4 regions of the Crocosphaera sp. UHCC 0190 genome follow, and region 4 is predicted to be linked to each of the others. Evidence: predicted binding sites of a transcription regulator. Region 4 holds the regulator's gene; each other region holds the start of a gene.
The links. Region 4 encodes NtcA, which controls nitrogen genes in cyanobacteria. Its sites were predicted from a motif close to TTTGTANCNNNNGNTACAAA; they were not measured.
Positions count from the first base shown of each region.

Region 1: the regulator NtcA is predicted to act here: its motif matches at 2,033-2,052, upstream of glnA (type I glutamate--ammonia ligase).
Region 2: the regulator NtcA is predicted to act here: its motif matches at 2,756-2,775, upstream of VB715_RS12105 (ammonium transporter).
Region 3: the regulator NtcA is predicted to act here: its motif matches at 2,238-2,257, upstream of VB715_RS00780 (DUF3155 domain-containing protein).

Region 1 covers NZ_JAYGHP010000008.1:143,233-147,449, forward strand. Annotated here, with positions in the region: gene VB715_RS13220 (hypothetical protein) at 1-420, shown strand, start outside; gene glnA (type I glutamate--ammonia ligase) at 537-1,961, opposite strand; gene apcB (allophycocyanin subunit beta) at 2,284-2,793, shown strand; gene clpS (ATP-dependent Clp protease adapter ClpS) at 2,981-3,274, shown strand; gene VB715_RS13240 (DUF2103 domain-containing protein) at 3,278-3,568, shown strand; gene VB715_RS13245 (pentapeptide repeat-containing protein) at 3,586-4,217, shown strand, end outside.
Region 2 covers NZ_JAYGHP010000007.1:112,346-116,562, reverse strand. Annotated here, with positions in the region: gene VB715_RS12110 (4-hydroxy-3-methylbut-2-enyl diphosphate reductase) at 1-902, opposite strand, end outside; gene VB715_RS12105 (ammonium transporter) at 1,021-2,541, opposite strand; gene ribD (bifunctional diaminohydroxyphosphoribosylaminopyrimidine deaminase/5-amino-6-(5-phosphoribosylamino)uracil reductase RibD) at 2,777-3,868, shown strand; gene VB715_RS12095 (FAD-binding oxidoreductase) at 3,935-4,217, shown strand, end outside.
Region 3 covers NZ_JAYGHP010000001.1:150,302-154,518, forward strand. Annotated here, with positions in the region: gene VB715_RS00770 (hypothetical protein) at 33-722, shown strand; gene VB715_RS00775 (GAF domain-containing sensor histidine kinase) at 724-2,049, opposite strand; gene VB715_RS00780 (DUF3155 domain-containing protein) at 2,285-2,599, shown strand; gene VB715_RS00785 (cofactor assembly of complex C subunit B) at 2,669-3,202, opposite strand; gene VB715_RS00790 (Fe2+-dependent dioxygenase) at 3,253-3,921, opposite strand; gene VB715_RS00795 (hypothetical protein) at 4,061-4,217, shown strand, end outside.
Region 4 covers NZ_JAYGHP010000010.1:34-4,250, forward strand. Annotated here, with positions in the region: gene VB715_RS14435 (hypothetical protein) at 94-324, opposite strand; gene VB715_RS14440 (class I SAM-dependent methyltransferase) at 403-999, shown strand; gene fabI (enoyl-ACP reductase FabI) at 1,060-1,836, opposite strand; gene ntcA (global nitrogen regulator NtcA) at 2,183-2,860, shown strand; gene VB715_RS14455 (DUF3084 domain-containing protein) at 2,885-4,217, shown strand, end outside.

The DNA.
Region 1 (4,217 bases), on a different contig from region 4:
AAAATTGATGATAATGGCTATATCAGTTTAACGGTGAGTCCTACTATTGCTTCTGTTGGAGATGTTCAGCAGTTTGATAGTGGGAGTGATGGGGGTACCAATAACTTATTCCTGTTAAATCGCCGAGAATTGACCTCTGGGTTGATTCGTTTACGGGATGGCCAGACTCTAATCCTATCAGGGATCATTAGTGAAGCAGATCAAACTGTTACTAATAAGGTTCCTTTATTGGGAGATCTTCCGGTTGTTGGGGCCCTATTCAGAAGTCAAACGGATACCAGCCAACGGACTGAGGTGATTGTCTTATTAACCCCTCAAATTCTTCATGACAATGGTCAGTGGGGTTACAATTATCAACCGGGTCGGGGAACAGCGGAAGTGCTGCGAGATCAAGGATTCCCCGTTCAGTTAATTCCTTAATAGATTTAGTAGGGTGGGCAATGCCCACCTTAATAATTTCATCTTCATTACAATACTGCAAAAAAAAACGCCACCTTTAGGGTGGCAATTTTCAAAAATGAATGATAATTTAAACTCTAAACATCATAGTAAAGAGCAAATTCATAAGGATGAGGACGTAACCGCATGGGGTTAACTTCATTATCCAGTTTGTACTCAATCCAATTTTCGATGAAATCTTCGGTAAAGACTCCGGTATCAGTTAAGAAACCATGATCCTTTTCTAAGCATTCTAAAGCTTGTTCCAAGGAACCAGGAGTCGAAGGAATCTTACTGAGTTCTTCAGGGCTGAGATCGTAGATATCTACGTCTAAAGACTCTCCGGGATCAATTTCGTTCTTAATGCCGTCAATACCCGCACACAACATTGCTGCAAAGGCTAAATAGGGGTTACAGGTTGCATCAGGACAACGGAACTCTAAGCGTTTTGCTTTGGGGTTAGGGCCCGATAAAGGAATACGAACAGAAGCTGAACGGTTTCCTTGGGAATAAGCAAGGTTAACAGGGGCTTCAAAACCAGGTACGAGACGCTTATAGGAGTTGGTGGTGGGGTTGGTTAACCCTAACAAAGCGGGGGCGTGTTTTAAAATGCCACCGATGTAATTTAAAGCCATTTTACTTAAATCGGCGTAATTACCCTTCTCCCAGAATAGGGGTTGTCCACCCTTCCAGATAGACTGGTGAACGTGCATTCCTGAGCCATTATCGTTAAACAGGGGTTTGGGCATAAAGGTGATGGTTTTGCCATACTTCTTAGCCACGTTTTTGATGACATATTTGTAAGTCATCAAATAATCAGCCGCTTCCACTAGAGTCGCAAAGCGGAACCCTAATTCATTTTGTCCCCCGGTGGCAACTTCGTGGTGGTGTTTCTCAATGGGAACCCCACATTTAGCCATGGTTAGCAGCATTTCTGTCCGCATATCCTGGCTGGTGTCAGTCGGGGCCACAGGGAAATAACCTTGCTTATAACCAGGTTTATAGCCCAAGTTGCCGCCTTCTTCTTGCCGTCCCGTATTCCAGCGTCCCTCTACACTATCGACGTAATAGTAGCCTGTGTTTTCGGTTTGGTCAAAACGTACGTCATCAAAGATGAAAAATTCTGCTTCTGGACCAATAAAAGCAGTATCACCCAGACCAGTGCTTCTCAGGTATTCAACGGCTTTACTGGCAATGGTACGGGGGTCACGACTATACCATTCTCCCGTGCGGGGTTCTTTGATCCCACAAATCAGACTGAGGGTGGGTTCTTCATAAAAGGGGTCGATCCACGCGGTTTTGGGATCGGGAACCATCATCATATCAGATTCATTAATGGCTTTCCAACCCCGAATACTCGAACCGTCGAAGGCAACACCATCAACAAAAGAATTTTCGTCAATTTGATCGTAATAGAAAGAGCAATGTTGCCAGGTTCCTGGCATATCAATGAATTTCAGGTCAATGATCTTAATGTCTTGGTCTTGAACCATTTTCAAGACTTCTTGGGGCGTTTCAGCCATGGAAGACTCCTTCGAGTGTCAATATATATTTAGCCTCAAATCACTGATGGTAAAGATAGCTAACCAGATGTTTTGTATAACAGGATACGGATTTTATGGATCAAATCTGTAAACAATACTAAGTTTTGGATCTGCCTCGATAAAAAGGTCAGAAATTAGGCTTTTCTGTAAAGAAGTGTATCAAAAAGTTAACGATTGCGAAAGAAAGGACGACTTTGTTAGACAATTTCGCTTGGGGTTCATCCCTGTGGGATTATAAATAAAAAGGAACATTCGGCTTCCTGGTAAGCCATAAAAAAATTGCCGTTGGGAGAAAACTTTAATGCGAGATGCCGTTACTAGCCTAATTAGAAACTACGATCAGACAGGCCGTTATTTAGATCGGGATGCGATCGCTAATCTCAAATCCTATTTTGAGTCAGGAAACGCCCGAATTCAAGTTGCTGCCCTCATTAATGGGAATTCTGCTGATATTGTCAAAGGGGCTGGCCTTCAACTCTTTGAAGAAGTTCCAGAGTTAATTCGTGCAGGGGGTAATGCTTATACTACCCGTCGTTATTCGGCTTGTTTACGGGATATGGACTATTATCTACGCTATGCAAGTTATGCTTTAGTCGCAGGGGATCCCGGTGTCCTCGATGAACGGGTATTACAAGGGTTACGGGAAACCTATAATTCTTTGGGGGTTCCCATTGGACCAACGGTTCGGGGTATTCAGATCATGAAGGACATGATTAAAACCATGGCCGCTGATGCGGGAATTGAAGACACTTCCTTTATTGATCAACCTTTCGATCACATGACCCGTGAATTTAGCGAAATCTCTCTCTAAGTTCAGTTTTTGAACGGTTCAGGGCGATCGCCTTTCTACATTAGGCGATCGCTTGTTCATTTAAGGGATAGGGAAATTTGGAAAAAATTGTTAAACTAGAAGACGAATTATAATGCCAACACCATCCAAACTATTTCCGTTCCCCTTGAGACTAATGAGTAAGAGACTATCCACAACAACTAAAGGGATGGCCACTTCTACCTCGACTACCCCCAAAGGCTCTACTGTTGTTGATCGTAAGACCTATCCTAATTATAAAGTCATTGTCCTCAACGATGATTTTAATACCTTTGAACACGTGGCTAACTGCCTAATGAAGTATATCCCGTCCATGACGAAAGAACGCGCTTGGGAACTCACTGAGCAAGTTCACTATCAAGGTTTAGCAACGGTGTGGGTGGGGCCCCAAGAACAAGCGGAACTCTATCACCAACAACTGCGACGGGAAGGGTTAACGATGGCACCTTTGGAGGAAGCTTAAATCATGACCCAACCAGATAAAGGTCGGTTAGTTTGGAACCATTCTACTCATGTTGATGGGTTGATTCCGATTCTTGAAAAGTTGATTAAATATACTGGCATTCGTACAGTTACCCCTGGTGTGATTAGTCGTTCTAGGGGCCATTCTCCTCATTTAAAATTGCGGGTATCCGTTCCCATTCGAGGAGGTTATAAGGCGATCGCTAGGCAGGGAAAAACGGTACAAGAAGTCTTTATTGTCACAGATTTAAGTCAAACAGAACTGGAATCAGCGATTAATACGGTACTTAATTAAGTGATTTAAAAAGGTTTGTGTTTTTTTTGCGCTATTGTTTTTTTATACTTATTTTATGGTTATTTTTATTAATTTTTGCTTCTCCAAGTTTTGCCGATGCTGAACGCATTCCCCTGACCCTAGATTTACTTCAAGAACGCCTTAATTCACCCCAAATTCAAGAAGGAATATCGACCATCGATCTCAGTTATTTTGTGATTGATTTAACGCCAGAAAATAGAGAATTTCGAGAGCAATTTTATCAACAATTACAAAGTCGTCTCAATCGTTCAGATAAGGTTATTGGCTTAGATTTTAGTCATGGGTTGATTCAAGGGGATTTTATGACCAGTCGTCTGGGATTAACGACGGTTCTTTCCTCAGAAGCTCTACCTCAAATTTTAACAGAAATTGAAACCAAAATAGTAACAGAAGATGAACAGTTTTCCTCAAATCCTGGGGACATACTAACCTCAGTAATTGTGTTAAGAAGTCCGGTCAAACTTAATGATACTTTAATTACAGGTAAAGCTGATTTTAGGAGAACATTTTTTTTACAAAAGTTAGAAGCTAAACAAGCAAAGTTTACTCAAGAAATTGATTTTAGTCAAGTTTGCTTTGCCAGGAAAGCTAATTTTAGTCAGGCAATTTTTGGCAGAGATGTTAATTT
Region 2 (4,217 bases), on a different contig from region 4:
AAAGTTAACATGGCATCTTGACGTTCTTGAGTCGCATCACAGATCGTATTAAAACTCATAAAATGCTCATTTAAGGTGATTGGCCCGTACTTTTTCAGCATGGTACTTTCAAACAGTTTACCGATTTGTTCGGTTTCACTTTTCAGCATAGTTGTTTGATTGGCAATACCTAAACGTTGCAGATCTCGATCTGGATCAAATCCTTCTGAATAAGCATTTTTAAACTTCTCTAAAAATTCGGTTTTATCACCCCCATTAAGGATATAATCAGCGACATATTGAGCTTCTTTGAGATTTAAAACCACTAAATAAGTCCCGGCAAACGAGCTAGTGGCAACGGTTTCTTCATGACGATATTTGCCATGAATAATCGAAGTGTAATCTTTTTTCTTATGCTTTTCTACGGAATTCCATACTTTAGAAACCCAAGGACAAGTGGTATCAACAATGGTGCAACCCTTATCATTTAATAATTGCATTTCCGTGACGCTTGCGCCAAAGGCCGGTAAAATAACCACATCTCCCGCTTCTACGACTGAGAAATCTTTGTCACCTTCAATCACCTGAATAAACCCCACATTCATCTCCTGTAACCGTTGATTAACCGAAGGATTATGAATAATTTCATTGGTGATCCAAATACGTTCTTTGGGGAAATGTTGACGGGTTTCATAGGCCATAGCGACAGCCCTTTCTACCCCCCAACAAAAACCAAAGGCTTCTGCTAAACGAATGGTCACATCTCCCTGTTGCCATTGATAGTTATTTTGACGGATTTGTTGAATTAGAGAACTTTGATACTCTGTATTCATGACCTCCATCACTTCAGTGGTGTGGCCAAACCCTTTACGGTGATAGTGTTCAGACTGTTGTAGAGAGCGTTTAAAAGCTTTGGTATCCATTATGATTTGACGAGATCAATTATTAATAATTAATTATCAGTTATACCTTATCAATCAGCAAATCATCACAACAAAAAAAGCCTGCGATCGCAGGCTTCAAGTCTTGATGGGTAAAAACTTACATCTTTGCGCCCGTAGACAGATCAGACTCATTGACACTGCTAGAACCCATACCAGCAAAGCCATCAGGTTCTTTGACAAACCCATGATAAGCTTCCATGCCATGTTCACCGATATCCAAGCCAAGAATCTCTTCTTCACGGCTGACACGAATACCTAGGGTTGATTTGAGGACAGTCCACACAGCCACACTAAAGACAAGAGTAAACAGTCCAATGGCAACGATACCAATAATTTGATTAATCAGTTGACCAATGCCACCACCGTAGAAAAGTCCAACCTCTGTATTAAATAAGCCAACGGCAAAGGTTCCCCAAATACCATTAACTAAATGAACGGAGATCGCCCCCACCGGGTCATCAATTTTGAGAACCCCATCAATGAAACCGACAGCATAGACAACCAAGACACCTGCAACAGCACCAATGATTACCGCACCCCAGTAAGATACGCCCTCACAACCAGCCGTAATGCCCACTAACCCCGCTAAGATACCATTGATGACCATAGAAAGGTCAGGTTTTTTATCTTTAGCCCAAGAGACAAACAGGGCGACAATGCCCCCCATGGCCCCCGCTAAGTTGGTGGTAACGGCAATGTAAGGAACATGACTATCCGCCGCCAATTGAGAACCAGGGTTAAAACCAAACCAACCGATCCAAAGAATGAGACAGCCCAAGGTAGCAATACTCATATTATGGCCAGGAATGGCTTGGGGACGACCATCTACATATTTACCCATTCTCGGGCCAAGAACGGCGGCCCCCACTAAAGCGGCCCAACCGCCAACGGAGTGAACCACGCTAGATCCGGCAAAGTCCTTAAACCCTAGGCTTCCTAACCAACCGCCACCCCAAACCCAGTGGCCAGTGATGGGGTAGGCAATGCCCACTAAGATCAGACTAAAGACTAAAAAGTCAACAAACTTAATCCGTTCAGCCACTGCACCGGAAACAATGGTGGCCGCAGTTCCCGCAAAAGCGACTTGGAAGAGGAAAAAGACTGAAATGGGCAGTCCGACGGGAAAGGGCGTGAGGTTGTAAGTAGCAGGATCTTGACTACCCAAAAACCAACCGCCACTGCCAATAATGGCATTAGTTCCCCCAAACATCAAAGAAAAACCAATGGCCCAATAAGCAATGGTGGCCAAAGCAAAAACAATCAGGTTTTTAGTAAGGATATTAACAGCATTTTTCTGGCGACAGAAGCCTGTTTCGAGCATTCCGAAGCCCGCATTCATGAAAATAACGAGAATGGCAGCAATCAACACCCAGATAGCATTTAAGGTTCCCTGGAGTTGTATAATTGCTTCGGGTGTAGCTTCTGTAATTTCTAGGATCTTAATTTCTGCATTCTGAGCCACCACTGCCTTATTCCAAACAATGGTAATAATGGCCGCTAAAGGAATGCAAGCGAGCCAAAAGCCTGAAAAAGAGCGGGCAATCACGCGAAACGGTTGCCAATAGGGTGCGTCCCACAAACCGTGAGGAACGTCTTTTTTTGTTCTTGTTGATATCATTTTTAAGAGGTTAAGTCATTAATTGAAACATCATGAACTTTGGGATTGACTGACTTTTGACCTTAAACATGATTTAAGGAGCCATTTCCCTCAGTCTTAATCTATGAACTCTACAGATAATAACGAAATTTCGTCAAGCTCACCTAAGGATTTTCACTTATAATTGGGATTCTAGAAGTTTCTGTGCAAAAGTTGACAAATTTTAAGATTTTCTTCTGTATCCTTGAATACATCTATGAACTCAGAATCCTTTGATCAAAAGATGATGCAGCGTTGCTTAGAGTTAGCGCGTCAAGCTTTGGGCTGCACCTCTCCTAATCCCCTGGTAGGATCACTAATTGTTAAAGATGGGGAAATTGTGGGAGAAGGATGTCACCCGAAAGCAGGAGAACCCCACGCCGAAATTTTTGCCCTCAGAGATGCGGGGGAAAATGCCGCAGGAGCAACCGTTTACGTCAATTTAGAACCCTGTAACCATCATGGACGAACACCACCCTGTACAGAGGCTTTAATCGCCGCTAAGGTGGCTAAAGTGGTGGTGGGTATGGTTGATCCTAATCCCTTGGTATCAGGGAAAGGTATTGAAAAATTGAGAGAGGCCGGTATTGAGGTAATTGTTGGGGTGGAAGAAGGGGCTTGTCGTCGTTTAAATGAGGCGTTTATCCACCGTATTATTCATCAGCAGCCTTTTGGGATCTTAAAATATGCCATGACTCTTGATGGGAAAATTGCCACTACTACAGGCCATAGTGCTTGGGTAACTGGGGCGGCCTCTCGTCAGATAGTACATCAAATTCGGGCCGCTTGTGATGCGGTAATTGTGGGGGGAAATACAGTAAGACGGGATAATCCTCAATTAACTACTCATCAGGTAACAGGGGTTAACCCGTTGCGGGTGGTGATGAGTCGTAACCTTCATTTACCGACTGAGGCCAACCTCTGGAATATTGATGTTGCACCCACCTTGGTGTTTACAGAATGGGGTAAAAATCCGACCTTACAAGAAACATTACGGCAAAAAGGCGTGGAAGTGATCGAATTATCTCCTTTGTCCCCGTCTCAGGTGATGGATGTCCTTTATGAGCGAGAATTATCCAGTGTTTTGTGGGAATGTGGGGGCATTTTGGCCGCAGAAGCGATCGCGGATGGGGTGATTCAAAAAATTATGGCCTTTATTGCCCCTAAAATTATTGGTGGGGTTTCTGCTGCTTCTCCTGTGGGTAATTTGGGTTTGGAAAAAATGACTGATGCTTTACAGTTAAAAGAGGTCAGTTTTCGTCAAGTTGATGAAGATATTTTGATTGAAGGATATTTAGCAAACCGTTAAACTTTGGAAAATACTCCAAGGTTAACTACAATATAAAATACCTTAAACCTCTTTGATTGATTATTAATGATCACAGCGATCGCCTCACAACTGGAATCCTTGTTAGACTCCTCTTATATTGTTCCTTGGGAAATGGTAGACGTATTTTGGAAAGAGCGGGTAAAAGCTACGATTTATGATGATCATTATCCAAAATACTTAATCACCCCTCCTGATCTTGAAACTCTCTGTAAAATTGTTCAATTAGCCAGTCAAAATCAATGGTCAATGCTTCCCTGTGGTAACGGCAGTAAACTAAATTGGGGTGGTTTAATTTCTCAGGCTAATCTTGTTATTAGCACCCAAAAAC
Region 3 (4,217 bases), on a different contig from region 4:
AATCAATGGGACGTTTGAGACGCAGGATGTTTATGAATTGTTATACAAAGCGAATTTCAGCACTCTCCCTGGGTCTGGCTTTAACCCTTGTCACTACGGTTAAAGCCCAAGCATTAGACATCATTTTAGATCTAGGTTATAGCCTCACGGATACAACGGGAACAGAAAATGACCCGAATAGTGTTTTCACCTTCGGCATTGAGTTTACACCATCAGAAAATTTATTAATAGGCGGTTTAGGTGTATACGTTAAAGGAGGCGGCAGCAGTTTTCCCCAGGATGATGTTGATGTGGCCCGTTCCGTTGGGTTATGGCAAGTTAGTTCAGGCACTCTATTAGGGCAAGTTACCGTCAACCCAGGAAAAGATATTTGTCAAGATGATTTCTGCTTTGCCCGTCTCAATACCCCGATTAATATAATCAAAGATTTTGACTATCGAGTGGGAGTCTTTTATGAAGATAGTCAAATTGGAGATAAGTTATTGGGTTTCACTCCAAGTCAAATCAGTTTCGATTCTCGACTCACTTTAAATACAACAAGCACCTTTTACAATGATGCTACAACCTTAGCTTATCCTGAATTTGAAGATGATACATCATTTAGGGCCAGTGCCAATGTTGTCATTGGCCAAATCCCCCTACCGACAGAAATACCTGAACCTCAGTCCATAGCAGCGTTATTTTTGTTAGGGTTCGGTGCTTTACTCTCGAAGAAACTATAACTTAACATTCTTCGGCCAAAGGCAGCCAAATAATAAAGGTTGTTCCTCGGTTTCTTACTTGATTTGTCGGACTTAATAATTCAATTATTCCCCCCATCAGAGCCATTAATTCTTGAACAATGGCAAGTCCTAACCCCGTTCCTGGTATCTCCCCCTCAGCTTGTATCCCTCGATAATGTCGCTCAAAAATATGAGCTTGATCTTTTAAAGGAATGCCATAACCTGTATCTTCAATGGCAATGCCTTGATATATTTTTTCCCCTTCAACCCTCGATAATCCCAGCTTAATCTTCACTTGGCCAGGTTTTGGGGTATATTTAATCCCATTATCGATTAAGTTACTCAAAACTTCCCGTAGGGCCGAATCATTGCCCCAAACAGGGTGTAACTTCCCCACAATTTCTGATTGCACCTTAATTCCCTTCTCTTGAGCAATTGATTGGGCAGAAATAAGAATCGGTTCTAATATCTCCTGCAGCTTGATCTTTTTTAAGTTCATCCCTGTACTGGGTAAGGAAAGGGGCTGAGTATCAACAGAAGGGATACAATCTGTATTCAGGGTAATGAGATCCCTCTTGGTTGCGATCACTGCTTGATTTGTCTCAAATTCTTGGATTAATTCTTCTAAATGTTCGCTCTCTCTCACCATGTTCTCTATAATGGCGCGATTTTTGTCATTAGAGGTAAACCGCTTTAACAGTAGCTTCCCAAAAATCCGTAAGGCAGTAATGGGGTTACGAATCTGATGAAACAAATCATCGAGGCGATCATGTTCTTGTCGTTGCTGAATCTGTTGTTGTGTTAATTGTTGTTGATACCATCCTTGACGTTGATCTAAAAGACGTGCAATAGCCAAAGTTCTGGTTATTTTCTCGATTTGAGTCAACTCTTGTGGTTTCCAAGGCTTATTTTTCCGTCGAGTTACTAGCAAACCCACCATCATCTCTTGATGAATTAAGGGTAACACCAGTTGATAAGCCTCTGGACTATAGGGATTTTCAGCCCATTTCTTGGGTTTGCTCTCTCGGTTAGGAGGCAATGATTGGGAAATCTGAGAAAATTTAACTATTGGTAACGAAATCGAAGGAACAGACCCTGGCCAGTTCTCTGGTAAAGTAATTGAGGGAGTCTCCTCTGTTTGAATGGTGTCCGTTGGTGGATAAACCACAATGGGAATGAGATCCATTTGTTGACCCTCTTGCTCCGCCGTCAAATACACCGCACTCCAGTCTGCTTCTAGAGTTTGGTGCAACAAAGTGACCTGGGATTGACACAAGGTGATAAAGTCTTGACTAGGGGAAGGAACGCTCGCTGTCGAAGAAAACATAAGAATTGAACATCTTTTTATTGACTTTTGTTAAGAAAATAAAACTTTTGTAACAGTAAAATTACCTATAGATTTTGCCGATTTGCCAAAAATGCGGTTATAGCGGGAGTTCTCAAGATTATGAAAATTCACAACTTGGGGAGAGACACTTGATTTTTTGATATGAACCGGATATAATTGGCTCGGCTTTTGTAACTATGATTACAGTGTGTAGCCGAAATAGGAGGTAAAAGGGTTGGCCAGAAAACGCAAGCGTAAGAGTCGTCGTCGCCAAGAAGGGCGCAAAATTCTCGAACTTGTACCCCAGTATAATATTGAAAGCGGCGAGGATAAACCCGTAACCGCCGCCAGAAAATACATTCATGAAATAGGGATACAGCCCCCGGCTTTGTTAATTGTAAAACGAAACGAACACACCACCGACAGATATTTTTGGGCAGAAAAGGGTTTGTTCGGCGCCCAATATGTTGAAGAGAATCATTTCCTCTTCCCAAGTTTGAGAGAATTTCAGCCCCCAGTTCCGAGCAAAATTCCTGCCGTAGCTGGTTGATGACTACTCTAACAAGTTGCAGTCCCCCCAATTCCACGTTGGGGGGTTTCTGCGTTTAATGATTATACCTCAACTGATGGGTCTTAAAGCAAGTGCTTGTTGTAGTTGAATTAATTCATCGCGGTGGGCGATAACTGTGACGACACTACATTCCCCTAAAGCTGAGTCTGGAGTATTTTCCAGGGTTAGACAGATCTTTTCCCGTCGGCCAGCCTTTTTCCAATAAAAAACGCCAGCTAGGGGCGACAATAGCCCGATACCCAAAAATAAAGGGGTCAAGGGAGGATAAATAAAACATAAAACGAATCCCAAGCAGAGGAGTCCCACCGCCGCTAGGATACTCAAAAAAATGGCTAAAAACCAACTGGGACGCACAAACCCTTCAAATGTCATGGTTTCCTCTTGAGGATCTACGGCAGTCAAGTCATAGGCCCGTTGGGTAAAATAGGTTTGTAACTGCTCCAAAAGAGAGATTTTAGGCAATTGTGCCATTAATTTAACTTGTTGAGTCCGATCTTTGACAGAGGCGCGAATAAAGAAAAATAAGCCAACCATCAATAAAAGTGTCAAAAAAAACGTTGAGCTAAGAATAGGAGCATTCACAGGGGTTTTCTTTAGGGCTGTTAAACTTGAATATTGTAGCTTTTATTAACTTATTCTGCCCATTGACGTAACAAATTAGCATGGGTTTTAGCCAGTAAATCAAATTCCATTGTCTTTCCCTCTTTCGCAAAAATAGCACGACGTACCGTATCAATATCAAACAAAATTTCTCGTTTGATCGGATCTCGGATTAAACTCTGAATCCATCCTACTACAACTAATCTGCTGCCTGTGATCACAGGTTCAACCCGATGTAAAAACGAGGCAGGATAGAGCAGAATTGAGCCTGGGGCTAGTTTATAACTCAGATCTCCTTCCGGTTTTTCAATGACTAATTCTCCCCCCTCATAGCGATCGGGAGAACTAAGAAATAAGGTAAAAGAAACATCAGAACGAAAAAATTGTTGACCCCCCATCAAAGCATTGTCTGTATGACTGCCATAGGCCATTCCCACTTCATAACGGCTAAATCGTAGGGAGTGGATGTATTTAGGGTTAATAGCCAGTTTAAACAACAAATGACGGCTCAGGGCATTGATCACTAAATTTTGTAACTCAGCCGCTTGAGGTGCCGTTTTCTCAAGTTGGGTATTCTGTTTCACTAATTGAGCGTGCCATCCCGCCGTGGTTTTACCATCCACAAAATTCCCTTGGGATAACCCGTCAATCAACCTTTGGAGTTCTTTGGGAGTGAGAATGGCATCAATGGTCAAAATCATCTCAAATTGTAGTGTTTAGGGTTTATCATTACCTATTATCCCAAAGAGTAGGGGATTTCATAAGATAAATTTATTGGTAATTTTAGGAACTTCTATTTAGAATGTAGGCTTTAGGCAAGATTACTTGAGGAAAATGGTAATGAACTTCAAAGCTGTTCAATTGTTGATTGCTCTTGGTTTAATGACAACCCTAGGTGCTTGTGGCGGTGGTGGCGAAAAACCTGCTGATTCAGGTACAACAGGAGAAACGACTGAACAAGCGGCTCCTGATGGTGCTGCTTCCCCTGAAGCCCCTG
Region 4 (4,217 bases):
AGGGGCGCATCGCGTGGGCCCAAATTGCGCTGATTCCCATTATATTGGATAAGGGCGAACGCGGTTGAGCCGACAGATATTTTAACCCGAAACCTAGGGGCGCATCGCGTGGGCCCAAATTGCGCTGATTCCCATTATATTGGATAAGGGCGAACGCGGTTGAGCCGACAGATATTTTAACCCGAAACCTAGGGGCGCATCGCGTGGGCCCAAATTGCGCTGATTCCCATTATATTGGATAAGGGCGAACGCGGTTGAGCCGACAGATATTTTAACCCGAAACCGTAGGGGCGCAATTTGGGCCCAAATTGCGCTGATTCCCATTATATTGGATAAGGGCGAACGCAATTCGCCCCTACAGGATATTTTAACCAAAACCCAAAAACCTTTAAATAAACAACTATGAACCAATTACAAAATTCCATTATCACCTTTGATCCCAACTATAAATATGTTCTCCATGTCGGTTGTGGGCCAAAAAGAATCGAAAAACTGCATTCAACCTTTCACGGCCAAGAATGGAAAGAATTACGAGTAGATCTCAACCCGGCGGTACAACCTGATCTTATTGCTAATATTATTTCTATGCCCCAAATTCCCGATAATGCCGTTGATGCGATCTGGACATCCCACAATATAGAACATCTCTATGCCCATGAAGTTCCGATTGCTTTTAAAGAATTTTTACGCATATTGAAACCAGGGGGGTTTGTGTTAGCTACCATGCCAGACTTACAAAAAGCCGCCGCTTACATTGCCCAAGGAAAATTAGAAGAACCCATTTATCAGTCTCCTGCGGGGCCAATTTCTGCCCTAGATATTTGCTTTGGGTTTGGGGCATCTATTGCCCGTGGTAACTATTTTATGGCTCATAGAACAGGTTTTACTGTGGCCACCCTGCAACAGAAGTTCATTAATTGTGGATTTGAAAACGTTAAGGTAGAGAGCAAAAATTTAGACCTTTGGGCAGTAGCGCATAAACCCCAACCAATCGTTTAATTATTATTAATTATCTGTAGGGGCAAAATTCCCTTTGCCCCTACATAAAAATCAAGGCTTTTACATTCCCATAATTTCGTAACCTGCATCCACATAAATGATTTGTCCAGTGATCCCACTAGCCAATTCACTACACAAAAAAGCGGCGGTATTTCCTACTTCTAATTGAGTTACCGTGCGTTTCAAAGGGGCCACATTTTCCACATGACGCATCATATCTAAAATGCCCCCTACCGCAGAAGAAGCTAAAGTACGAATAGGGCCCGCAGAAATACCATTCACCCGAATATTATTAGGGCCTAATTCCGCCGCTAAATAGCGCACACTCATCTCTAAACCCGCTTTAGCCACTCCCATCAAATTATAATTAGGGATGACCTTTACGCCCCCTACATAAGTCAAAGTGACAATACTGCCCCCTGAGCTCATCAAAGGTTTAGCATATTTAGCCATATTAGCCAAAGAAAAGGTACTAATTTCCAGAGACTGACTAAAAGCTTCACGGGAAACTCCACTAAAGTCGCCCCCTAACCCTTCCTTATCTGCAAAAGCCAAACAATGGATTAAAATATCTAACTTTCCCCAAGTATCGGCCACTGCTTGGAAAGTTTCAGCCACCTGGGCCTCATCTTGGACATTACAAGGCACAAAAATCGAGGGGTTAAGGGGTTCAACCACATCTCTGACTTTCTTTTCAAAACGTCCTTTTTCATCGGGTAAATAGGTAACACCGAGGTTAGCCCCCGCTTTATGGAGTTGTTGAGCAATTCCCCAAGCGATCGAGCGATTATTGGCAATTCCTGTAACGAGCGCGTTCTTTCCGGTTAAATCTAACATAGTCTTCTGGACAATTGGACAAGTTTTCTAAGCATTACGCCCCCATTATGGAAGATGGGTGGCTATAATCATTGACATAACGAGGGATCTATTATCCCAATAGGAACATTGTGAAGCAAAACGTAGCAAAAACCCTTGAAGATACGTTAAAGTGTTGTTTCTATCATGAACTTATAGCGGTGTGCAGTTGGATGAGGTACCATATACAGGTTTTAAAACCATTAACTATAAAGGTTTTACTTCTGACTTCTGTACGGGCGCAAGGCCTTGCGTCCCTACGACTTCTGCCATATCACCCCTTGGTGTTTTCAAACCCCTTATTTTTCCGGTGTTATATTAAAGTGTGATGGAAATATCTGTACCACAGGATAAACCTCTAGCAGCCGTTTTTCGCCGCATTGGTGGCGGCCCCTATCCCCCTGTCGTAGAACCCTTTGAACGGGGGAAAACGATCTTTTTCCCTGGTGATCCCGCCGAGAGAGTTTACTTTTTGCTTAAAGGTGCGGTCAAACTCTCCCGTGTCTACGAAGCAGGGGAAGAAATTACCGTGGCCTTATTGAGAGAAAATAGTGTTTTTGGGGTACTTTCCCTAATTACCGGCCAACGCTCAGATCGCTTTTATCATGCAGTGGCCTTTACCCCGGTAGAATTATTGTCTGCCCCCATTGAACAAGTAGAGCAGGCCCTAAAAAATAATCCAGATTTATCGATTTTGATGCTTCAGGGGCTGTCTTCTCGGATTTTACAAACAGAAATGATGATTGAAACCCTCGCTCACCGTGATATGGGTTCCCGTTTGGTCAGTTTTCTGTTAATTTTATGTCGGGACTTTGGTGTACCGACTCCTGAAGGGATTCGTATTGACTTAAAATTGTCTCATCAAGCGATCGCTGAGGCCATTGGATCTACCCGTGTGACTGTCACTCGTTTGTTGGGAGATTTACGTCAGGAAGAAATGATTTCTATTCATAAGAAAAAAATCACCGTTCATAATCCTGTTGTCCTTAGTCAGCAATTTACCTAACATTCTTCTCAATGTTAAAAGCGAATGACCAGTGCTTATATCCTAATTGCGGCCGTTTTAATCTTAGGAGGCTTAATCGCGGCATTGGGCGATCGCTTAGGCACCAAAGTTGGCAAAGCTCGACTAACCATTGGTAATCTTCGTCCGAAACAAACGGCGATTGTTGTTACTGTCTTAACCGGAACCCTGATCGCCGCTTCTACCTTTGGGATTTTATTAACCTTTAGTAAATCTCTCAGAGAAGGATTATTTGAACTCGATGAAATTCAAAAACAATTACGGGTTGCTAAAGCTGATTTAGAACGGTTTGCCATTGATAAAAAGGATATTCAACAAAAATTACAACAAGCAAAAACGGAACAAAATACTGTCCAAAAAAAATTAAACTCAACTAACCAAAATTTTGCAAAAGCGAGAAAACAACTCAAATCTGTTTCAGATCAAGCCCTAAAATTACGGACAGATATTACAACTTTGCTTAAGGAAAAACAAGCCCTACAACAAAATAAAATTGAACTCGATCAAGAAATTAAAAGCTTACAAGTAGAAGTCCGCAAACGAGATGAAGCACTCAAACAAGGAAAGTCTCAAATTGCTTCCCAAACCCGCATTTTAAATGAACGACAAACCCGCCTCAAAAATTTAGAAACCCGTCTCCAAAGTTTAGAGAAGCAACAAAGTACCCTCCAAACAGAAATTGATAACCGAGATACTAAAATTGTTGAACTTGATCAAGCTATTAATCAAAAAGATATTGTCCTCAAAAATAGAGAATCTCAATTAGAACAGTTAGAAAGAGAATCCGCTTATTTACAAAAACAAGTAGAAATCTTAGAACAATATTATCAAAATTATCAAGATTTAAGAGAAAGACAAATTGCCATTGTTCGTGGTCAAGTTTTAGCCATTGGTGCAGTGCGTATTGTCGTCCCCAAAGCAGGTAATCAAGTGGTTGATGAACTCCTCAGACAAGCCAATAGAACGGCGATTCAATTAGTAGGAAAAGAGGAAATTAAACCCGATGAAAGAGTAGTCCAAATTACCCAAGCACAAGTAGAACAATTGATTAACCAATTACAAGATGGTAAAGAATATGTTGTGAGAATTATTTCGGCGGGTAATTATGTTAAAGGGGAAAAAGAAGTGCGTGTCTTTGCTGATGTTGTTCTCAATCAAAAGATTTTTAGTGAAGGAGAAACTATTGCCACTGTTTCCATAGATTCTTTAGCATTAACGGAAGAAAATGTGCAAAAAAGACTTGATTTATTGTTAGCTGCAACTCAATTTCGCGCTCGTCGTGCAGGAGTCATTGGTAATATTCAAGTAGGAGATGGTCGCTTAAAAACTGTTATTGATT